2 regions of the Olsenella sp. KH1P3 genome follow, and region 1 is predicted to be linked to the other one. Evidence: predicted binding sites of a transcription regulator. Region 1 holds the regulator's gene; the other holds the start of a gene.

Evidence for each region. Region 1 encodes NrdR, which represses ribonucleotide reductase genes. Its sites were predicted from a motif close to AAACACNATATATNGTGTTT; they were not measured.
Region 2: nrdD (anaerobic ribonucleoside-triphosphate reductase) is a predicted target of NrdR. The motif match lies at 9,382-9,401, and genes of this name have one in related genera.

Annotation. Positions count from the first base shown of each region.
Region 1 is NZ_FUWQ01000005.1:71,578-83,615, reverse strand. It holds gene B5D13_RS07210 (ClC family H(+)/Cl(-) exchange transporter) at 1-305, shown strand, start outside; gene trxB (thioredoxin-disulfide reductase) at 1,186-2,133, opposite strand; gene B5D13_RS07200 (uracil-xanthine permease family protein) at 2,297-3,586, opposite strand; gene B5D13_RS07195 (NCS2 family permease) at 3,655-4,968, opposite strand; gene dut (dUTP diphosphatase) at 5,051-5,497, opposite strand; gene nrdR (transcriptional regulator NrdR) at 5,490-5,942, opposite strand; gene B5D13_RS07180 (LysM peptidoglycan-binding domain-containing protein) at 6,050-6,478, opposite strand; gene lexA (transcriptional repressor LexA) at 6,662-7,306, shown strand; gene B5D13_RS07170 (heparan-alpha-glucosaminide N-acetyltransferase domain-containing protein) at 7,323-8,084, shown strand; gene hflX (GTPase HflX) at 8,126-9,427, opposite strand; gene miaA (tRNA (adenosine(37)-N6)-dimethylallyltransferase MiaA) at 9,429-10,358, opposite strand; gene miaB (tRNA (N6-isopentenyl adenosine(37)-C2)-methylthiotransferase MiaB) at 10,355-11,722, opposite strand; gene B5D13_RS07150 (stage V sporulation protein S) at 11,722-12,038, opposite strand, start outside.
Region 2 is NZ_FUWQ01000004.1:150,611-162,648, reverse strand. It holds gene B5D13_RS06675 (DUF4430 domain-containing protein) at 1-2,720, opposite strand, end outside; gene B5D13_RS06670 (LacI family DNA-binding transcriptional regulator) at 2,963-4,000, opposite strand; gene B5D13_RS06665 (NADP-dependent isocitrate dehydrogenase) at 4,243-5,451, shown strand; gene B5D13_RS06660 (glycerophosphodiester phosphodiesterase family protein) at 5,476-6,387, opposite strand; gene B5D13_RS06655 (MarR family winged helix-turn-helix transcriptional regulator) at 6,740-7,426, shown strand; gene B5D13_RS06650 (HD domain-containing protein) at 7,430-7,999, shown strand; gene B5D13_RS06645 (putative ABC transporter permease) at 7,989-9,008, shown strand; gene nrdD (anaerobic ribonucleoside-triphosphate reductase) at 9,526-11,748, shown strand; gene nrdG (anaerobic ribonucleoside-triphosphate reductase activating protein) at 11,959-12,038, shown strand, end outside.

The DNA of each region.
Region 1 (12,038 bases):
TAACCGTGGGAGCAGGATCCAAGGTCGAGGGCAAGCGGCTCCGCGACATCGAATGGCCAAGCAACACGAGAATCGTCTTGATCAGCAGGGCCAACCGCGACATCACGCCAACGGGCGACACCGTACTCGAGTCGCTGGACGAGTGCCTGGTTCTAATGGATGGGTCAAGCGAGGACGAATCGTACGACAAAGTGTGGAAGATGCTCTCGAGTTCGCTCACGAGCAATTGGACTCCCAAGTCCTCCAGACTTCGAGTGCGCGTTCGAGACATCTTCGCAAACAGAAATGTCTCAGCCAACAAGTAAGGCCCTTCAAGCACGCAAAACACCGCAAAGGGAATGAGAGCCGCCCGGCCTGAAACAGATATTCGTTTCAGGCCGGGCTTTCTCCTTGGTTGAGGAAGGAATATCTTGACCTCGACGACAATTAAAGGCAAGTATCATTTATACTTTACATAAGATATATTATCACGGTTTCATAAATACTTGAGGATTATCAGTACCCAAACGACATAGAGCCTCTGAAGGCCACTACCTTAAGACAACAACCCGAGCTTGTAACCATGCCCAAACGACAAGGCACGTTAACATGAAATAGTGCTGACAAAATGGTCGCCGAACACGGAGCCTGACAATGCACAAGTTGGAATCAGCCACGATAACATCTCGACCGGCATTGCCGTACCACGACATCAAACGGCTCCAGACGCAACGATTCTTGAGCAAGTCACACACAGCACCTAACAACTATGAGAGACGATCTTAGGCAACAGTGAACTTGTAGACGAGCATTCGCATCAACCATTTCAGGCGATTCAGCGACGATCTCGAATATGAAACCCATCTCAAAGCCGATATTGCCATCGGAACGCAATGGCTATCAACAAGTTAGACTTGTTACCAATAATTGTCTTTCTACCTGCACAAATACAAACGAGCCATTCTAAGGCGCTTTGAGGCCCTAGATATTTCTAATCGACTAGTTATGCCTCATGAATCAACGGGCCCAGCGGCGTCAACTGCTCCAGACTAAGAACAGGTTAGAGCAAACTGCTTCTCCCCGATTGGTGGCGTTCGGAAACTACTACTTTACATAATACGATAACTATCATCCAAAGCGGGAGAACTCCGTCGAGCGTCTCCCCGGCCGTTTATTAAGAAAGTTAGATTTACGAGCGACGCGAGCCTAACCTTCGATGGGCTGCCCCAAATATGCCGCCACGCTGGTCGCGGCAATCGCTCCATCAGACGCTGCGGTCACAATCTGACGTAGAGGCTTTTGTCGAATGTCTCCTGCCGCGAACAGTCCAGTCGTCGAGGTTGCCATGCGCTCGTCCGTAACGATGTAGCCCGCATCGTCTACTTGTACGAGACCTCGAAGCAGCTCGGAAGCCGGCACGCGGCCGACGAACACGAAGACGCCGAACGAGCCTTCACCGTAGCTCTCAGTAACGACCTCGTCGGTGACGTTGTCCCTGAATGAGATAGACTTCGGCAGGTTGTCGCCGTCGACCGCAACCACGCTAGTGTTGAAGCGGATCTCGATCTTTTCATTCTGCTCAACCTGCATTGCGACCGCAGCCTGCGCACGCAGGTGATCCTTGCGAACGACCATCGTCACCTTGTCGGCAAACTTGGTGAGGAATAACGCCTCCTCAGCAGCGGAGTTGCCGCCGCCGATGACAAAGACATGCTTGCCGCGATAGAACATGCCGTCGCAGGTTGCGCAGTACGAGACCCCGTGCCCCTTAAACTTAGCCTCGCCCTCGAAGCCGGCCGCACGCGGCGAGGCGCCACCGGCGACGATGACAGCCTTGGAATGATAGGTGTCCTGAGGCGTCACAACCTCAAAGATGCCGTCATCAAGCCGAGAGACACTCTCGACGTTCTCCAGGCGAATCGTGGATCCAAGGTCAATTGCCTGCTTTTGCATGGCTTCCACCAGCGAATACCCATCGGCGTTCGGGACCCCGGGATAATTGTCAACCTCGCTCGTAAGCACGACCTGACCGCCAACCGATTCCTGTTCGAGCACCACACCGGACAGCATGGCCCTTTGCGCGTAGATGGCCGCAGAAAGGCCGGCAGGACCGGCGCCTATGACGACAAGGTCCAGCAACTCAGTAGAGCTCATAGTGACCTCCATTCGATCTAATTCTCATCCTAAAATCACTCTACCCTCTCGCAATTTTAAATCGCGTACAAACAAATCGGCCCCACGCAAAATGCATGAGACCGATAATGCAAACTAAAGTCTTTGCCCTGAAAATAGAGGCTCGACGCGCGACACGTTGATACTACTCGGTCTCCGCAACGGAAGACTCAGGTTCGACTGCATCATCCTTCGCCTTGGGAAGGATGAGGTTCATGATGATGCCGACGAGAGCGGAGGTCGCCATACCAGGAAGGGTGTAGTCCCCCACCGGAATCGCGATACTCGACGTCTCCATGCCGACACCCAAAATGATGACGACGGATGCGATCATCAGGTTGCGGTTCTGGTCGAAGTCGACGTTGTTGGTGACCAGCATGCGAAGGCCATTGGATGCGATGAGGCCGAACAGCAGGAGACTAACGCCGCCCATGACGGGAACAGGAATCGAGTTGATAAAGGCCGCGAGCTTCGGACAGAAGCCACCGACGAGCAGCGCGAAGCCAGCCGCATACCAGAACACCTGCGTGGAGTAAACGCGCGTGACGCTCATGACGCCAATGTTCTCGGCATACGTCGTGGTAGGCGTGCCACCAAGAAGGCCGGAGATGACGGTGGAGATGCCGTCGCCAGCAAGAGAGCGAGGAAGCATGTCGCGGTAGTCCCTGCCGACGATCTCGCCCACCGCAAGGAGATGGCCGATGTGTTCGATAACGACCACAAGGGCAACGGGGGCGATCAGAGCAATCGCACCCGGGTCAAAGTGCGGTGTCTGGATGGGCGGAAGACCAATCCAAGGAGCGTCGATGACGCCCTGGAAGTCGACGAGCCCAAGCGGCATCGAGATGAGGTAGCCGACGATGATTGCCAGAAGAATGGGCAGCGTGCCGACAAGTCCCCCCATGCCCGAGAAGATAACGGCCGCGCAAAGTGTGATTGCCGCAACGATAGCACCCTCGGCGACGAAAGAGTCAGTCGAGGAGTAGAGCGCCATCTTGGCAGCGGTCGCCGAGAGTCCGACGCCGATGACGATCATTACGGCAGCGACGAGAACGGGCGGAAGCAGGCGGTCAAGCCAGCCGGTGCCGACGAGCTTGATAATGCCTGCGACCGCAAGGAAGACGAGACCCGCGACGACGACGCCGGACAGGGCGGTGTGCAGGCTGCCCGTAGCGGCAACTGCGGCGAGGATGGGGCTGATGAAGGCAAAGGAGCTCCCCAGGTAGCTAGGAATCTTGTTCCTGGTCACGAGGAGGTAGCAGATGGTGCCGATGCCGGAGCACATGATGGCGACGTTGGGATTTAGTCCGACGAGGACGGGAACGAGAACCGTCGAGCCAAACATACTCATCATGTGCTGGATGCCAAGGGGAATGGCCCTTCCAACAGAGACGCGGTCACTGACGCCAATGACCTCGCGTTCTTTTTCAGCCATTAAGAATCCTTTCGAATCAGGGACGGACAGGACAGTCGTTGCGACATGTCCAATGGGATAACTGACCGCTAGGCAACCAGGAAGTAGACCGCGAACGCAATCGCAGCGACCCACATGAGAGGCTTGATCTGCCTGACCTTTCCGGTGGCAATGGCAACGACTATATAGGCGATGAAGCCGAGACCGATACCGGAGGACATGGAGTACGTGAGGGGGATGCCAGCGATAGAAAGGAATGCGGGGATGCCCTCAAGCAAGTCACTCCAGTCAATAGCAGTAACCTCAGACATCATCAGATAGCCGACATAAACGAGGGCACCGCAAGTGGCCGCACCGGGGACAACAGCAATGACCGGCGCAAAGAACGCGCAGACAATGAAGAAGAGGCCACAGAAGATCGAGGAGAGGCCAGTGCGGCCGCCATCGGCGGCGCCGGAGGCGGACTCGACGAACGTGGTGACGGAAGAGGCGCCAAGGAGGCCACCGACCCAAGCCGCACACGAGTCGACGATGAGGATGGAGCGGATGTCCTCGACGTTGCCGTTCTCATCGAGGAACTCGCCGTCCTTGGCGACTGCCATGGCAGTACCCATCGTGTCGAAGAAGTCGGACATCATGAGCGAGAATGCAGTCACGAGAAGGGCTGGGGTGGCAATGACCTTGGCGATACCCATGACACCCTCGGAGTCAGCCTGAAATGGAGCACCAAAGGCCGTGAAGTCGGGAAGCGAGAAGACACCTTGCGGCGTGCCGGTAATGCCCAGGGGAATGCCGCTCACGACGGCGACGATGATGCCGAGGAGCAGAGCGCCCTTGACGTCAAACGCGACGAAGATGATGGTCGCGACGATGGAAATGACACCGACGATAAAGGACGGCTGGGTAACCTGGCCCAACGCAAGGAGCGTGTCGCCATTGCCCGTGATGATACCGGCATTCGAAAGGCCGATCATAGCGACGAAAATGCCGATGCCGACCGAAATTGCATGACGAAGCGAGACGGGAATCGCGTCCATGATCGCCTGGCGAAGGCCGCAGAGGACGAGCAAGAGAATGACGATGCCCTCAACGAGGACGATGCCCATGCCCGCGTGCCAATCGCCACCGCAGAGCGTCGTGGTGGCGACCGCCACCATGGAGTTGAGCCCGAGGCCCGAGGCGAGGGCAATGGGACGGTTTGAGAACAGGCCCATGATAATCGTCATGATGCCGGCGCCGAAGCAGGTGCTGGTAATGGTGGCGGAGATGGGGACCCCAGCGCCAGAAAGGATGAGGGGGTTCAGCGCAATGATATAGGACATCGCGAGGAACGTGGTCAGACCCGCACGCAGCTCCTGGGTCGCAGACGACCCACGCTCGGCCGCCTTAAAGAACTTCTCCATCGAATGCCTTTCCTTCCTTGTAGCTCGAAACACAGAAATAATCGCCCGATCGGACAATCCGAACGAGCGACTTATTCAACGGCTAGACACCGCTTGAACCAAATCCCCCGGTCCCCCTGTCAGTCGAATCAAGCTCTTCGACCTCGACGAGATTAACGACCGGAACCTTTTGAATAACAAGTTGGGCGATTCGTTCGCCCCTAGAGATGCTAATGGGATTCTCCCCATCAAGGTTAACGGCACAAAGCTTGAGCTCACCACGATAGTGCGCATCGATGAGGCCCGGCGCATTGGCCATCGAAAGGCCCTCTCGATAGGCAAGCCCGCTTCGGGGCAGGACAAAACCGGCATATCCCTCGGGAATCGCGATTGCGAGACCAGTGGAGATGAGGCGACGCTCAAGGGGCTGGAGGACGACATCCTCGTTGGAGCGAAGGTCGAGCCCAGCATCGCCCTCGTAGGCGTACGTGGGAAGCTCAACCTCGTGGTCGAGTCTCATAATGGGAAGATTGATGCGCTCGCTACTCATTAGCCAGGCTCCTCAGCTCCTCGTTGAACTCATCCACGTCCTTGAAGTCGCGATAGACAGACGCAAAGCGAACGTAAGCGACCTTATCCACATCGATAAGACGTTGAAGCACGAGTTTGCCGATCTCCTGGGAGGGCACCTCGGTAATACCGTTGTCCCTGAGGTAGGACTCGATGTCGTCAATGAGATTGTTCAGGTCCTCGAGCGCCACGTTACGCTTGACAGTAGCAGTAACGAGACCGCGCATAAGCTTCTGGCGCTCGAAGGTCTCCTTGGAACCATCCTTCTTGACCACGAGGATGGGCATTTCCTCGCGACGCTCATATGTCGTAAAACGGGTGCCGCACTTGATGCACTCACGACGACGACGAATCGCATCGTTGCTCTCGGAAGGGCGAGAGTCAACGACCTTCGACTCATCGCATCCGCATTTGGGACAGCGCATATTCCTCCTCATACATTAAACAGTACGAAAGGTATCACACTATCCAGCACGTGAAGCATCAATGCAGAAAACTGACCAGATAACCCACTAAAGAGAGCACGCGAAAGCTAAGCAGGCACGACGAGCGACTGACCGACGGAAAGGTTAGACTGCTCGAGGCCGTTGGCCTCGATGATCCAGTCAGCAACGGAACGGGTCGAAGCACCCTCGACCGGATGTTGCTCGGCAATCGTCCACACACTGTCGCCAGAGGAAACCTCCACGGTCTGGCGGGAGACGTTGGAGAAGGGGGCAGAAAGACGCTGGGCCCTGAGAGTCGAGCCCAGAGCCATGGCCCCCAGGAGCATAAGAGACGCGGTAACGAACACGAGAAGCGACCCCACGCACTTCGGCGAAGCGGCGGCGGGAGCCTCAGGCACGAAGTCGGCACGACGACCGCCGCAAGACGAATCCTCAACAAGAATGAGGCGCCGGCGTTCCACGGGCTTGAGGGCAAGATTACCGTCGACCGCATATGCGCAGGATGCGTTGTTCATTTCTATCCCCTTTCGAATTCGTTGACCTCATTGTGACGAGCGGATCGGACAACAATTCGAACGCACGAATTGGAACACATGTACTACTATATATAGAACAAGCGTACGGTCAAGCAATAATCGAACATTTGTTTGTCTAATTCCATCCGTTCGCGTAAAATAGGGGAAACGAAGGAGGGAATCATGTCCAGAGACAAACTGAGCAAGCGTCAGCAGGCAATCTACGACTTCATCTGCGACTACACGACTGAACACGGCTATCCGCCATCGGTGCGCGAGATTGGCGTTGCCGTCGGCCTGGCTTCGCCGTCAACCGTCCACATGCACCTCAAGGTTCTGCAGGAGCGCGGCCTCATCAAGCGTGACTCCAAGAAGCCGCGCACCATCGAGGTCGTTGAGGAAGACACCGAGTCGACAGACAAGGCCGCCAGAGTCACGCAGGATCTCGAGGACGGCTCGGTCTCTCTCCCCCTCGTCGGCCGCGTGGCCGCGGGAACGCCCATCCTCGCCGAGCAAAACGTGGAGGACAGCTTCAGACTTCCGACCAGCATCGTCGGCGACGCGAGTTCCTTCGTGCTTCGCGTCCGTGGGCAGTCTATGATTAACGCCGGCATTCTCGACGGTGACTACATTGTCGTGAAGCAGCAGGACGACGCCCGTGACGGCGAAATCGTCGTTGCGCTCATCGACGACTCTTCGACCGTGAAGACCTTCTATCGCGAGAAGGACAGGATCAGGCTCCAGCCCGAGAACGACACCATGGACCCGATCTACGTCGACAACCCGAAGATCCTGGGGCGTGTAACCGGACTCTTCAGGTCAATCTAGTCGAGCCGAGGTCAAGTTGGTCGATATCAAGGATACGAACCGAGTCGAACGAGCGAGGCTCTACGACACTATCAGAGGGCTGTCGGTCATATCGATGGTCCTTTTTCACTTCTGCTACGACCTCAAGTACATCATGGGAATCGACCTTCCGTTCTTCCGGCCGCCGACGCAGGACGTCTGGCGATGCACCATATCGTGGACGTTTATCCTGCTAGCCGGAATGATGTGCAACTACTCGCGCAACAACCTCAAGAGGTCAGCAAAGTACCTCGCCGTCGCCCTGCTGATATTCGTCGTGACGAGCGTGGCTGCCGTCGACACACCAATCAGCTTTGGAATCATCTACTGCATGGGCGCCTGCACCTTGACAACCGCCGTACTGGAGCGCACTGGCGTAAGGCCTCCGGGGTGGATGGGCGTCGTGCTTCTTGCCGCGGCGTTTATCGTCTGCCTGAACCTGCAGGAGGGAATCATAGGCCTGGGCGCAAATGCCCTCCGCCTGCCTAGGGCGCCATACGAAGCGGGCTGGCTGTCGTGGCTGGGATTTCCTGGCCCCCGCTTCGCGTCGGGGGACTACTACCCCCTTCTCCCCTACCTCTTCCTCTATCTTTCCGGCTGGGGAGCCGGCGCGAAGGTGAAGGAGAGCAAGACGACTTCAGCCGTGCTCTCATGCGGCATCGGACCGCTCGAGGTTGTGGGCAGGCGACCGCTGCCCATCTACGTGGCGCACCAGCCAATCTTGCTCATCTTGGCGGATGCAATAGCACGCTTCGCATAACGCATGCGGCGACCCCGGCGCCAAGGCGCGGGCGCGTAAGCCTACACGGTGTCGCCTTCGATCTCGTAGGGCCTGAGCGTTTCTCGCATGCGCTTCGAGGCCTTGGCCGTAACCAGAAGGCCACCCTGCTCGTATGACTCGCGAAGGACTTGGCAGCGCTCGTGGACAAGCTTCATGAGCAGTCCCTTCTCGTAGGGAATCAGCGCGGTCACGGTCTCGTCTCCGGCAGATGCCTCCTGCACGATCCTGTAAGTGAGGGAGCGGATCCCCTCCCCCGTCATCGCCGATATGAAGACGGCGTCATGATTGCTAAGTGCCAGAGCCTCGCGTTCGGAGACGGACAGTAGGTCGCACTTGTTGTAGACCAGCACCGACGGAACGCTCGCGGAGTCGATCTCCTCCAGGATGGCGCGAACGGCAGCTATTTCCTTCGAGGCGTTGGGGTCGCTCGCGTCAACAATCAGCAGGATGAGGTCCGCGGCAGAGACCTCGGCCAGGGTGGACTTGAACGAACGGACGAGCATCGTCGGGAGCTTCTGGATGAATCCGACGGTGTCGGTAATAGTGATCTTTCGTCCCTCTTCGAGCTCGAGCGAGCGTGTGGTCGGGTCGAGCGTCGCGAAGAGCTCGTCCTTAACGTAGACGCCAGCCCCTGTCAGGTGGTTGAGGAGCGTGGATTTTCCTGCGTTCGTATATCCGACCAGTGAGACGCGATACACGCCAGAGTCCCAACGCGCCTTGCCCTGGGTACGGCGTCTGACGTCGACTTGCTCGAGCTCCTTGCGAAGCCACGAAATGCGCTTCCTGACGAGTCGGCGGTCGACCTCGAGCTGGCTTTCGCCCTGCCCAAACCTGCTGCCGATGCCGCCTCGGGTCTGCTCGCCCACAAGGTGGCTCCACATGCCGCGGAGACGAGGGAGCACATACTGAAGCTGGGCAAGCTGAACCTGAAGGCGTCCCTCGCGCGTGCGGGCATGCTCTCCGAAGATGTCGAGGATGAGGGCGGTCCTGTCGATCACCTTCACGGGCTCTCCGACAAGTCTCTCAAGGTTCGACTGCTGAGAAGGACTCAGTTCGTCGTCGAATATGACGACGTCGATGTCAAGCGCCCTCACGAGCCGGGCGAGCTCATCCGCCTTACCACTGCCAATGAACGTCCTGGGAACCGGCGCGTCAAGACGCTGCACGATAGTCCTGACCACAACGGCGCCGTCAGTCTGCGCAAGGCGCTCGAGCTCAGCGAGCGACTCCTCGATGCTCCATTCGCCCTTGCCGAAGTCGACGCCGACGAGGATGGCACGCTCGGGACGAAAAGCAGTCTCGTAATGCTTGAACCTTCCCATGCTAGTCGCGCTCCCCCAAGCTCTCCAGAACGGCGTCTGCCGCCGCAAACGTGTCCATCGCATCCATGTCTAGCCAGCTGACGCGCCCGTCTCGCCTGAACCAGGAAAGCTGTCTCTTGGCATACCTGCGCGAGCGAGTCTTGATTGTTTCGACGGCCTCGTCCAGGGAGCAAACCCCGTCCAAGTAGTCAAGAATCTCCTTGTAGCCGATTGCCTGGCGGGCAGTTGCGGATGAGCCGAGCCCGCGGTCGAGAAGCGCCTCAACCTCAGCGAGCAGTCCCTGCTCCATCATGAGGTCGACGCGCTCGTTGATGCGCCTGTAGAGTCTCTCGCGGGACATCGCGAGTCCGAAAATGCGGGCGTCGTAGAAGGGTTTGCACTCGTGAAGGCCCTTGTGATGCTCGGCATACGAGACCCCGCCCTCGAGCATCTCGAGGGCGCGAACGACGCGACGCGTGTTGTTGGGGTGAATCAGCGCGGCGCTTGCCGGGTCGCGCGCGCTCAGGAGCGCGTACAGTGCCTCAGAGCCCTCCTGCTCCAGATAACGCTCATAGCGCTCGCGGGCGGGACTCTCGGTCGCGCCGGCGGGAAACTCCATGCGATCGACGACAGCATTGAGGTACAGGCCCGTACCGCCGCATAAGATGGGCAGCCTGTGCGCGCAAAGGAGATCGTCAATGCAGACGCGCGCGCCGCGCTGGAAGAGACGGACCGAATAGTCGTCGCCGACGTCGGCGACGTCAATCATCAGGAGCGGCGCGCGTCTCTCCTCCACGGGAGTCTTGGCCGTACCGACGTCCATCCCGCGATATACCTGCATGGCGTCGACCGATATGACGCTGGTCGCCAGCCTGACGGCAAGCTCGTCCGCGAGGGCGCTCTTGCCGGAGGCGGTCGGCCCCACAATGGCAACGACCAGAGGGCGGCTCATCGAGGATCGCCGACGAGCGCGCCGCGCAGGTACCAGGTTCTGGCCTCGGAAACGTGGACGTCGCACATCTTGCCGACATACTCGCCGGCGGTGTGACCCTCGGGAAGCGAAAAGAGCACGGTCTGGTTCTTCTCGCTGTGTCCCACCAAGACGGAGTCATCCTTCTTGGATGTGCCCTCCACGAGGGAGGTAACGACCTTGTCATAGTCGACCTGGTTTGCCTCGTGGGCCAGCTCGTCAACGAGCGACGCAAGGCGATCGAAGCGATTCTGAATGACGGAGCGAGGCGTGTCATCTGCGATTTTGGCGGCCGGGGTGCCAGGCCGCCTGGAGTAGATGAAGGTGTACGCGGACGAGAAGCCAACCTCGCGAACGAGGCTCATCGTGTCGAGGAAGTCCTCCTCCGTCTCGCCAGGGAAGCCGACGATGATGTCGGTAGAGAGGAAGAGGCCCGGGATGGCCGCCTTGAGGTCCTTCGCAAGGCGCAGGTACTCGTCGCGGTCATAACTGCGGTTCATGGCCTTAAGGATGCGCGAAGAGCCGGACTGGACCGCTAGGTGGAGGTGAGGCATCACGTTGGGCGTCTCAGCCATGGCTGCGATGGTCTCGGCCGAAAGGTCCTTGGGGTTCGACGAGGTAAAGCGGATTCGCTCGACGCCCGTGGCACCGACAGCCCTTAGGAGCTCCGCGAAGCGAGGCTCGCCATAGAGGTCACGGCCATAGGAGTTTACGTTCTGGCCCAAGAGCGTGATCTCGCGCACGCCGTCCGCGACAAGGCTCTCGCACTCGGCGACGATCCGCTCGAACACTCGGCTCTTCTCGCGCCCTCGAACGTACGGGACGATGCAGTAAGAGCAGAAGTTGTTGCAGCCGGTCATGATGGGCACCCAGGCGTGAAAGCGCTGCGCCCTGTGGCTGGGGAGGTCGGCGGAGAAGCCGCGGCCCTCCTCGACGACGTCGACGAAAACGCCATCGCCCTTCTCCTCGAAGGCACTGACAAGAAGTGCCGGAAGTTCTGCCAGGGCGCTCGTACCGAACACGACATCGACATTGGGCACGTGCTCCTTGAGCGCCTCGCCGTCGCGCTGAGCAATGCATCCGCCGATGGCGACCACGCGACGTCCAGAGGGGGCGGCAGGCAGACGGACCAGATTCGAAGCCTCGCCATACAGGTGGGTGTCAGCCTTCTCCCTGACCGAGCACGTCATGAAAACGACGACGTCAGCCTCGGCGGGACCCTCCACCTGGACGCAGCCGCAGTCATCAAGGAGACCTGCGACCCTCTCGGAATCATGGAGGTTCATCTGACATCCGAAAGTGCGGACGAAGTAGGTCTTCCCTACAAGCTGCTTGACTCTAGACACTAAGAAACCAACTCCGAGCTGCTGCTGTCGTCCGCAGAGCCGGTCTGCGGAACAATGCGATGTACGTACACGGCAATCCTGATGGCCGTACGGCTGTCGCCGTTAATGATTATGTCTGCAAACGTGGGAGCACAAGAGATGTCGACTCCCGTGGGAATCAGGAAGCCCCTGGCGATGGCAACAGCCTTTATCGCCTGATTGACGGCCCCAGCGCCAATTGCCTGAAGATTGACGGGGACCCCGTCCTTTACCATACCAGCGATAGCGCCTGCCACAGAAGCGGGCGACGACTTGCTGGAGACCTTAAGGAACTCCA
Region 2 (12,038 bases), on a different contig from region 1:
CTCACGTAGCTGAGCCCGGCCTTTTCGAGCATCGCCTTGGTGAGGTCGGCAACGGTCGAGCCGGCCGGCAGGCTGTAATCCTCTGCGGATGCCCAGACCTCGGGCGCGCCGAAGGAGTCGATGCCCACGACGGAGGCCGTGGCGGCGACGTCGGGCGATTCCTTCTCCGTAGTCCCCAAGACGGTAAGAACCGTCTTGACCTCTCGCCCTGCCAGGGTCTTCAGCTTTGCCTTCAGGGCATCGGAGAGCTGGGGGTCATCCTTGTAGCGATCGTAATACGCACCGTAGCGCTTGCTCCTGAGGTTGGAACGCACTGTGACGCTGGTGTTGTAGGCGGGACGCGTGACGCGCAACGTCTCGTTGCTCACGACGGAGGAGTTGCTCGAGGCGAACGTGCGGCCCTGGTCGCTGGAACCCATGGGGTCGTAGTCGGCGAGGTCGTAGGCGACTATGCCGCTGACCCCGTCGGCTGCAGACCTGGACGAGGCCCATCCGACCCGTCCCAAACCGTCAAGGTAGCCCTCCATGAAGGGATGCAGGTCCGAGGTGACCGCCGCGGGGTCCTGCCCGCCCAAGAGGCGCTCGGGATAGGCGGCGGCGACCTCGTCCATAAGAGAGAGCTCGTCGTCAAGCGCTCCCAGAGAAAGCGGGCGCAGGGTGAGCGAAAGCGTCTTGGAGACGCTGCTCGAGGGGTCGTCCCTAAGCGCAACCGTGCAGGTGATGTCCACCGTCTGGTCGCTTGCCCCAGCAAGGGGGCGCCACACGTTGGCGCGGTATCCACTGATGGTCACGGCCTGGTTGGAGGCCTGGTAGCTCACCTTGACGTCGAAGTCGAGAGAGCGCGTGCCCAGAGTTCGGGTGGTCGGCAGCTGGATGTCGCCCGCCACCGGCTGCGGGTCGAACGCCCCGTCGGAAGAGTTGGAATACGAGAGCGACGCGTAGGCGTAGTTCTGGTCGAGCAGCTGCTGGACCTCGGCAAGGCGATGCTGGCTCAGCTGCGGGTCGCCCTTCACAGTCAGCTGGAAGTCCCTCGTGACGCTGACGTCAGGCATGCCGTAGCGAGAATAGCTGACGATTGCGGTCAGCGTGACGGGCCTGTCCTCGGAGCTCGCCCTGGGCGTCGCCTTGGTCTCGTCGTCCCAGGAGTAGCCGCTGAGCGCCAGGGCGTCCTTGTCGGAGCTACTCCACTCGACCTTCACGCCATCCGCAAGCTTGTTGGGAAGCGAGAACCCCTGCGTCACCGCGGCAGCAGAGTCGCCCTGCGCAAGGGAGAGCCCCATGCCGTCCGCGGCCTCGGAGAGCTCCTGCGACATTGCCTCCTTGTCCCAGTCGAGCTGGACCCACCTGCCCGGCGTATACCAGGCGGTCGCCGTGCCGTAGCCCAGCCTGAAGGTGGGCTTGATCTGGCGCAGGGCCGAGTAGTCGGTCGACACCGTCTTGTCCGACGGGCTCAGCGAGAAGAACGTGACGTCTCCGTTGTGCTCGGAGCCCGTGTCGATGCCGCCCCGCTGCTTGGGATCGGGGTCCGCCGTGTGCGCCACGGACTCCGTGACGACCGTGACGCCCGCGAAGCGCCCGTCCAGGGAGGCGAGCTCCGCGGAGACCATGTCATTCGCGTTGGAGTCGGCGCCATAGGCGGGGCTGGGGCAATAACCGCTGTAGCCGACGCTCTGAAGTGCGGACACGGCATCGGCAAGAAGGGCCTCGTCCTCCTCGCTGCCACGCGCCGCGACCGGGCCCAGCGTCGCAGACTCTACGACGTTGCGCGACTCGGCACTCACCCTGAGGTACTTGCCGACCAGGTCGCTACCGATGGTAAGGGTTCGCCCAGTCGCCCCCGCAATGGGCAGGTAGTTGCCATCCGCAAGGCCTGCAGCCAGCCACTGGTAGCCAACGGAGGCATCGGAGCCGACGCTCTTGGTTCCGCCCCAGCTCGTCGCGACGAACGCGTCCGCGCTGACGGTCTCACCGACCTTGGCAGTTCCGGCGGCGCTCACGCCCGAGAGCTCGGCCTTGCCGTCGGTCACCTGGCCGGTCGCGTACGTGCTCCAGACCTCCTTCGAGGAGCCGCCCGTTCCCGCAAACGTGACCTTGCATGCCAGGTAGAAGCCCGCGTCGGCATCCGTCGCCGCATACGTGCGCGCCGTCGCGCCGTCGATGGGCACATAGCTGTCGTAGCTTCCGCCATACATGGTTTTGCGCACGGTGCCTCGGTACCACTGGAAGGCGTAGTCCGCATACGCGCTCTCGGGCGCGGCCTCCTCCTCGTCGAGGCCCCACTCGTCCTCTTCCAGGCTGTAGACGTTCGCCCTAAGGTTCGCGCCCACCGCTATGCCGGACGAGATGGCGGTCTCGGAGCCCTGCTCGTCAGCAATCTTCAGCGTGCTGGGCTCGACCGCAGCTGACGCAACGGCCAGGGCGCCACTTGCGGGCGACGCGGCCGGGACGGCCGGCGCGGCGCCCTGCGCAGAGGTGGCAGCAGTGACAGGCGCCTCGCCCTTCTTGCCTGCGATACCTTCTGGCGACTCCGCGACAGCGCCCTCGCCGCCCTGTGCGTTCGCGTCCTGCGACGACTCGACCTGCTCGACAGCCGGCTCGCCTGGCGTTGCCTGGGCCGCCTCGGCCCAGGCGGTGCAGGGAAACTGCCCCGCGACCAAGGCAAAGCTCAGCGCCGCAGCTGCGGCGCCACGCGCGACGGAATGCGTTTTTTGGGATGACATGACCGACCCTTCTTGTTCCGACTCTTCCAGAACAGAGGGCAGGCAGGATTGGAAGCCAGGAAGGCAACCACTCTGGCCAGCGCCGCGGCGAGGCGAGCGGACGGCGCGACCGCATCGCCAGCTCCGCATAGGGCCGACCACCTTTTGAGCACAGTACACGCTGATCCGGAGTCGAACCGGAATCCTTTTACCTAGGCCTACGAGCTTTGGACCATGCCCTCATTATTTTAGCTGGCATGATTCTAACAGCACGAACGGCGAGATGAGGCGCGCGGCACAAGTTCTACGGGCACGGTCTCGCACAATCCGCACGCTCCCTCCTCCCCCGCGATCATCGCGAGCATGAGCGAGGCGGCGCGCTCCCCCATGAGCAGGGGGTTCTGGCGCACCGTTGTCAGCGGAGGCCTGCCGAAGCGGGCAATAAGGATGTCGTCGTGCCCGACCACCGCAACGTCCTCCGGAACGTGCAGCCCATGGTCGCGCAGGGCTTCGAGGGCGCCCATGGCCAGGCGGTCCGTCTGGCAGAACATGCCGTCGAACGGAATGTCACCGGCAAGCAGGCGCTCCGTCGCCGCATACCCCTCGTCGAAGCCCGTGGCCTTGGGGCAGATGACCAGCCTTGGGTCGAGCGCGAGACCGCGCCGCCCAAGCTCCGTCTCGAAGCTCTCCGTGCGACGAGTCCCCACCGGGTCGTGGCGGGTGGCCGAGACGAGCGCGAGGGACCTGCAGCCGCCCGAGATCAACTCGTCTGCGGCAAGGCGTCCGCTCTCCCGGTTGTCGGAGCACACGAACGCGCAGACAGAGCCGCGCTCGAGCGCGGCCCTCTGGCTTTCGGGCGCCGCATCGATCAGCACCACGGGAACGGACGAGTCGAGGGCGCCACGCACGTCCACGGTCGGATTGGAGCAGACCACCCCCGAGACGCGCTGGGCCGCAAGCTGCGCGTGGCTCGCGCGCTCCATCTGGGCGCAGTGGTTGGTGTTGTAGATGCTCAGCGAGTAGCCCGCCTCGAAGAAGCGCTCCTGAAGGGACAGGATGAGCGTCGAGAAGAACTCGTTCGAGATGTTGGGAACGACCACGCCGATGGCGCTGGTGCGGTCTTGGCGAAGCCCCTTGGCCATCTGGTTGGGACGGTAGTCGAACTTCTTTATGGCCGCGCGCACACGCTGCTCCGTCGCCTTCGAGAAGCGGCCGTTCTGGTTGATGACGCGCGACACGGTGGCCACCGAGACGCCCGCCTCCCGCGCGATGTCGCGCACCGTCGCCCTCTTGCCAGCCATCGTGCCCCGCCCTTCTCACCCCATGGTCCCACGACCTCGTCCGATGCGGCAGCATGGTCGTGGGTAACGGTTACCCACAGAAGAGAATACCAGCAACGCGGCGCGCAGCTCCTCTCGTTAGCATTGCGCTACGAATTGTCCCAACCGTAGGCAAGTCGCGCCCACCCAGCTAAACTAGGGAACGTTTGGCACAATCGGGCTCGGCTCAGCCGACCGACCCAACGCTTGGGAGTTGATAGCGCATGGCAAAGATCCAGATGAAGACCCCGCTGGTCGAGATGGACGGCGACGAGATGACCCGCATCATCTGGCAGATGATCAAAGACGAGCTCATCTGCCCCTACATCGACCTTAAGAGCGAGTACTACGACCTGGGGCTCGAGAACCGCGAGGCCACCAAGGACCAGGTGACCGCCGACTCCGCCGAGGCCACCAAGAAGTACGGCGTGGCCGTCAAGTGCGCGACCATCACCCCCAACGCGCAGCGCGTCGAGGAGTACAACCTGAGCCAGATGTGGAAGAGCCCCAACGGCACCATCCGCGCCATGCTCGACGGCACCGTCTTCCGCGCGCCCATCGTGGTCAAGGGCATCGACCCCGTCGTCCGCAACTGGACCAAGCCCATCACCATCGCGCGTCACGCCTACGGCGACGTCTACAAGAACGCCGAGATCCGCGTGCCGGGCGCCGGCAAGGCCGAACTTGTCTTCACAGCAGAGGACGGCACCGAGACCCGCGAGCTCATCCACGACTTCACGGACGCCGGCGTCATCCAGGGAATGCACAACCTGGACGATTCCATCGAGAGCTTCGCGCGCAGCTGCTTCGAGTACGCGCTCGCGACCAAGCAGGACCTGTGGTTCGCCACCAAGGACACCATCAGCAAGAAGTACGACCACCGCTTCAAGGACGTCTTCGCCGAGGTGTTCGAGGCTGACTACAAGGCGCGCTTCGACGAGGCGGGCATCGAGTACTTCTACACGCTGATCGACGACGCCGTCGCGCGCGTCATGAAGTCCTCGGGCGGCTTCATCTGGGCCTGCAAGAACTACGACGGCGACGTGATGAGCGACATGCTCTCGTCCGCCTTCGGCAGCCTGGCAATGATGACCTCCGTGCTCGTCTCGCCCCACGGCTACTACGAGTACGAGGCCGCCCACGGCACCGTCCAGCGCCACTACTACAAGCACCTCAGGGGAGAAGAGACTTCCACCAACTCCGTCGCGACGATCTTCGCGTGGACGGGTGCCCTGCGCAAGCGCGGCGAGCTGGACGGGACTCCCGAGCTCTGCGCGTTTGCGGACCGTCTGGAGAAGGCGACCGTCGCCACGATCGAGTCCGGAAAGATGACCGGAGACCTGGCGCGCATCACCTCGCTGGAGAACCCCACCAAGCTCAATACGCGTGACTTCATTCTTGCCATCCGCGAGACCATGGACCAGCTGGTCTAGCCGCCAGTTGGCGGCGGCAGCTCGCTAGCAAGTCGGGTCGGGGAGGAAGCCCTCGAAGATGGCGACTCCTCCCTCGGCCTCGCACTCACGCAGGTCTGCCTCGGTCCGGATGGTCCAATAGACCGGCTTCGCTCCCATGGGGCCGACGACCATTCGGACAACGGGCAGCTTGCGGTCCTCAAAGCGATACGCGATGAAGTCCGGGCGCGCGGCATGGTTGCCCGTGAGCATGGTCCGGGCGAAGCGGACGGGCAGGGCCAGGGCCTTCCCGTGGCGGACGTCGTAGGCAAGGCGCCCGCGAATGACCTCCGGGCGATGCCAGCGCAGGCGCGAGAGCACGTAGAGGTCAAAGCTCTGAATGCAGAACGACACGCAGTGGCGGTCGAGCGCCTCCATCACAAGGTCCGTCAGACGCTTGAAGTTGCCGTTTGCGGTCTTGATCTCGACTATCACCGGAGTGGCAACGCCGCTTCCGTCGACGTCGAGCTCATCCAGCTCGTTCTTGGGCCCCTCGTAGTCGAAGACCGAGATGGCCTCCTCGAAGGTGGGGATGCGCTCGTCGGTCCCACCAAGGCGCAGCGCGCGAACCTGGTCGAGCGTCATGTCCTCGATGGCCCCCGAGACGCCGCACATGCGTGTGGTGTCCGCGTCATGAAAGACCACGAGCTGATCGTCCTTGGTGAGGCGCACGTCCATCTCGGCGCCGAAGCCGTTGTCGCGCGCGCGCTCGAAGGCCGCCAGGGAGTTCTCGGGCACGCCCGTCACGCGGCCGTGAAGGCCCCTGTGCGCATAGCGATAGCGCTTCATCCGCGCCCAGCGGGCATCCACGTGGGAGTCGCCCACGCGCGGCGCGACAGCACCAAGGGTCGACGCCCCCAGCAGGGCGGCTCCGCCGATGACTGCAGCGGCCGCAGCCGCGGTCCTCTTCTCGCCCATTACGGTCTCCCTACCCCAATCGAGCGCTCTCACGGTTGAGAGCGAAGGCCCCCTCGGGGGAAACTATCACAGGTATACCCTCTTTCCTCCTTCCCTTCCGACGGCAAGGCACGGGCAAGCCGCTCGTCCCTCTTTACGCATCGCTCGCCAGAGAAGACGCGTCCGTCTACGTGCCATTTGCTTCGTCATTAGTGACATATATCCGCGTAGTATTTATATGCTCCCCCACGTTGGCTCAAATGTAGGCAACTAGCTGGCAGATGATGGTATGATTGCGTTGCAAATCGCACGCGATTAGTACGCCCGCCGAGGCCACAGGCGTCGCGAAACTACACGAGGAGGGGAATCTGCCATGGCAGACTGGAAGGAAGCCCTGAGCCACTACCCCGGCTACAGCCCTGACGACCCGAGGGAGAACGGCGCCACGACGGATGCCGACGAGGCCGCTCCCGCGCCCCTGGCCGACCGCGCCGATGCAGGCCAGGCTCCAGCAAGTCCGGCAGAGCCCGCCGGGGACCCGTTCGAGGTCAAGGCGCAAGGCATCTATACCGAGCCCGAGAGTGCCTGGCGTGAGGAGCCGGCAGAGGTCGCGCCGCGCCGCGACCTCTCCGGAGACCCCCTGGCGCTCCAGAACCAGATCTGTTTCCCGCTCTACGCGGCGTCAAAGGAGCTCACCCGCAGGTACAAGCCCTTCCTCGACCCCCTGGGCCTCACCTACACCCAATACGTCACCATGATGGCCCTCTGGGAGCAGGACCGCGTGAGCGTCAGCGCCCTGGGCAGGCAGCTCTTCCTCGACTCCGCAACCCTCACGCCGCTGCTCAAGCGGCTCGAGTCGCACGGCTACCTGACGCGCGAGCGCTCCCGCCAGGACGAGCGCTCGGTCATCATCACCCTGACCCAGGCGGGGCGGGCCCTGCGCAACCGGGCGATCGACGTCCCGCGCTGCGTCTGCGACACCATCAACCTGGACCCTGAGGACCTCGCCCAGCTGAAGGCCCTTATCGACAAGCTCCTCATGTCCTTCTCGGAGGAATAATCAATGCACCAAGCCTCACGGCCCGCCGCCCGAAAGGAGGGCGATCGCCCGCTGCCGCGACGACGGATCGACGCGGCAGCGACGCCCAACCAGCTCATCGAGAAATACTGCTCTGACATCCTGACCTCCCCCGGCATGTCCATCGAGAGCCAATGCATCCAGCACGGCGACACCACGGTGCTCGAGCACTCTGCCGCGGTCACGGCCTGCTGCGCGCTCATCGCAAGGGCCCTGCGCGTCCCCGTGGACGAGCGGGCCCTGATGCGCGGCGCTCTTCTCCACGACTACTTCCTCTACGACTGGCACGTCTACGACCCCAGCCACAGGCTCCACGGCTTCACGCACCCCGGCCGCGCCTGCAAGAACGCGATCCGCGACTTCGGCGTGGGACGGCGCGAGCAGTCGATGATCAGGCATCACATGTTCCCCCTCACGCCCACGCCGCCCACCTGTCGCGAGGGTGCCATCCTGTGCGTCGCCGACAAGATCGTCGCCACCAGGGAGACCGTCCACGGCTTCGCCCTCAAGCTGCGCGCACGCCAAAGGTCGAGGGAGGAGAGAAATGCCCGATAGCATTACGTCCGGAGCCATCGTCGTACGAGAGCTCCCGTTTGGCCCCGACGGGCTCGCCACGCTGTGGCTGCTCTTCTTCGGCTACTGCTTCCTGGGCTGGTGCGCGGAGTCGGCCTACTGCTCCGTGCTAGAGCGCAAGCTGGTCAACCGCGGCTTCCTCAATGGTCCCTACCTGCCCATCTATGGATCGGGCGCGCTCCTGGGACTCCTTCTTATGCAAGATGTCCAGTGCGTCGCCGTACTGTTCCTGGTCGGAGGCGCCCTTTCCTGCGCGCTCGAGTTCGCCACTTCGTGGGTCATGGAGAAGGCCTACCACGCCAGGTGGTGGGACTACTCGCATCTGCCGCTCAACCTCGACGGGCGCGTATGGGTCGGCGGCTTCTTCGAGTTTGGCGTCGGGGTCGTGCTGGTGGCCAAAGTCGCGCAGCCGCTGCTCTCGGTCCCCCTTCTGCTCATGTCGCAGCCCGCGCGCGCGACGCTCGCGGCGCTCACCGCGCTCACGTTCTTCGCGGACCTAGCCGTCACGCACGTCGGCCTGAGCGGCTTCCGTTCCAAGATGGACGACCTGGTTGGCTCCATGCGCAGCCGCGCCTTCGCCCTTGCCCAGTGGGCGCCCGCCATACCGCACGTGCCCTCTCCCTCCGACGCGATGGACGCGTTGAGCGGCTACATCCCCTCGCGCTCCGACATCGCCTCGCTGGTCGGCTGGGAGCGCATCCGCGAGCTTTCGCTGGGCCGCCGACTGGGAGCCGCCCGTCGCAGCCTGAGCAGGCACATGCCCGACGTGTCGCTGCCGCGGATCAACATGCCCGTCCCCAAGATCGAGCTGTCCGCCCTCATCGACGCGGCCCGCAACGCCCAGGGCGAAGTGGCCGAGCACTTCTCGTCCGCCCTCAACGCGCAGGAGAAGCGCATCCTCGGCGCCTTTCCCAGTCTGAGGCCCTCTGAGTACCAGAGCATGATCGACGACCTCTACGACGCCTACAGGAAGCATGCCGGGCGCCAGTAGGACGCGTCGCCGAGCGGCCATGCGCGGCGTCTAATTTGAGGGCGATTTGTGCGCACGAATTTGGCGATGTGTCAGCGCTCATCGCATCTACCAGCGGCTTTGAAATTCCTGTTCAAAGGCACAATTCAACTACCTGCGCGTATGTCCAGAATATGGAATGGAACACATCTCTCCGGCGCTTGGCTATGGTCTACTAGGCGTTTTTCCGCTCACGGAAATGCCACCCAAATTTGTCAGATTATTTTTTCTGTCAGATTGCGCGACAGATATGCCACGTGTCGTTCTTGCTACCTGCGCCAATGCATGTGACAAATTCGCTTTTATGTAAAGATTTGAGAATGTCAAACAATATCTAGGGGTTTTCTCACAAGCAGACCACAAGAGATTGTGTCATATTCATATCGCACACTAAACGCAGCCAATCAGGAGCTAGGTCCCTGGCGTGCCATGCGGTGCGTCTTTTTTTGGCCAAACCGCGCCTGCGGCTGTAGGCAACAACCAACTGGAGGATCAGATCATGAAGATCATTAAGCGAAACGGCTCAGAGGCAACATTCGACCTGAACAAGATCGAGAACGCCATCAAGGCCGCCAATGCCGAGGTCCCCACCGAAGAGAAGCTGACCGACCGCGAGGTAACCTTCGCATCGCTCAACGTCGAGGATGCCTGCAAGGCCTCCGGCCACACGGTCACCGTCGAGGAGGTCCAGGACCTCGTCGAGGATCAGCTGATGGCGCTCGACCGCTTCGAGGTTGCACGCAAGTACATCATCTACCGCTACGTCCAGAACCAGAAGCGCCAGAAGAACACCACCGACGACAAGATCCTCTCGCTCATCGAGTCCAACAACGAAGAGGTCAAGCAGGAGAACTCCAACAAGAACCCCACCGTCGTCTCGGTCCAGCGCGACTACATGGCCGGCGAGGTCTCCAAGGACCTCGCGATGCGCGAGCTGCTGCCCGCCGAGGTCGTCGACGCCCACAACGAGGGCATCATCCACTTCCACGACGCTGACTACTTCGCGCAGCACATGCACAACTGCGACCTCGTGAACCTCGAGGACATGCTGCAGAACGGCACCGTCATCTCGGGCACCATGATCGAGAAGCCCCACTCCTTCTCGACCGCGTGCAACATCGCCACACAGATCATCGCCCAGGTCGCGTCCTGCCAGTACGGCGGACAGTCCATCTCGCTCGCCCACCTCGCTCCCTTCGTAGACATCTCGCGCAAGAAGATCCGTCGCCAGGTCTTCGCAGAGATGGAGGAGATCGACGCCCACCCCGGCACCGAGAAGATCGACCAGATCGTCGAGAAGCGTCTGCGCGACGAGGTCTCCCGCGGCGTCCAGACCATCCAGTACCAGGTCGTCACTCTCATGACCACCAACGGTCAGGCGCCCTTCATCACCGTCTTCATGTACCTCAACGAGGCCAAGAACGAGCAGGAGAAGAAGGACCTCGCCCTCGTAATCGAGGAGATGCTCAAGCAGCGCTACCAGGGCGTCAAGAACGAGGCCGGCGTCTGGATCACGCCCGCCTTCCCGAAGCTCATCTACGTGCTCGAGGAGGACAACGTCAGCGCCGACTCCCCGTATTTCTACCTCACCAAGCTCGCCGCCAAGTGCACCGCCAAGCGCATGGTCCCGGACTACATCTCTGAGAAGAAGATGAAGGAGTACAAGCTCTCGAAGGGCGAGACCGAGGGCGCGGGCGACGTCTACACCTGCATGGGATGCCGCTCCTTCCTGACCCCCGACCGTTCCGGCAACGGCTTCGACAACGTCGCCAACGCAAAGAACTGGGAGCCAGGCAAGCCCAAGTACTACGGTCGCTTCAACCAGGGCGTCGTCACCATCAACCTGCCCGACGTCGCGCTGTCCGCCGACGGTAACTTCGACAAGTTCTGGCAGATCTTCGACGAGCGCCTCGAGCTCTGCCACAAGGCCCTGCGCTGCCGCCACGAGCGCCTTCTGGGCACCACCTCTGACGCTGCCCCGATTCTCTGGCAGTACGGCGCCCTCGCACGCCTCGAGAAGGGCGAGAAGATCGACAAGCTCCTCTACGGCGGCTACTCCACCATCAGCTTGGGCTACGCGGGCCTCTACGAGTGCGTCAAGGCCATGACCGGCCACAGCCACACCGACCCCGAGGCAACCGACTTCGCGCTCTCCGTCATGCAGCACATGAACGACATGTGCGCCAAGTGGAAGGAGGCCGAGAACATCGACTACTCCCTCTACGGCACGCCGCTGGAGTCCACCACCTACAAGTTCGCCAAGGCCCTCCAGCGCCGTTTCGGCATCATCAAGGGCATCACGGACAAGGGCTACATCACCAACAGCTACCACGTCCACGTGACCGAGAAGATCGACGCCTTCACCAAGCTGCAGTTCGAGAGCAAGTTCCAGCGTCTCTCCCCCGGCGGCGCAATCTCCTACGTCGAGGTCCCCAACATGCAGGACAACCTCGAGGCCGTCATCAAGGTCATGCAGTTCATCTACGACAACATCATGTACGCCGAGCTCAACACCAAGAGCGACTACTGCCAGGTGTGCGGCTACGACGGCGAAATCAGGATCGTCGAGGATGACGGCAAGCTGGTCTGGGAGTGTCCCAACTGCCACAACCGCGACCAGTCCAAGATGAACGTCGCACGACGCACCTGCGGCTACATCGGCACCCAGTTCTGGAACCAGGGCCGTACGCAGGAGATCAAGGACCGCGTCCTTCACCTGTAAGAGCCAACGCAGAGAGAGCCGAGCCCTTCCGTGCTAGGATTACTTGCACCGCAAGAACCCATGCGCGGGAGGGCTCGGCTTTTTTGCGACCGTTACGACCGTTGCGCACAATCCGGCGCCGGCAAGGCACCGAGACCGAGCGCAACGCCCTTCTCGCAGGCCAGCGTCTTGGCGGAGCGCCGTCGCGCAGGGGACCCAGGGAGGCAAGCCATGAACTACGCAACCATCAAGTACTGCGACATCGCAAACGGCACGGGTGTGCGCACCTCGCTCTTCGTCAGCGGCTGCCG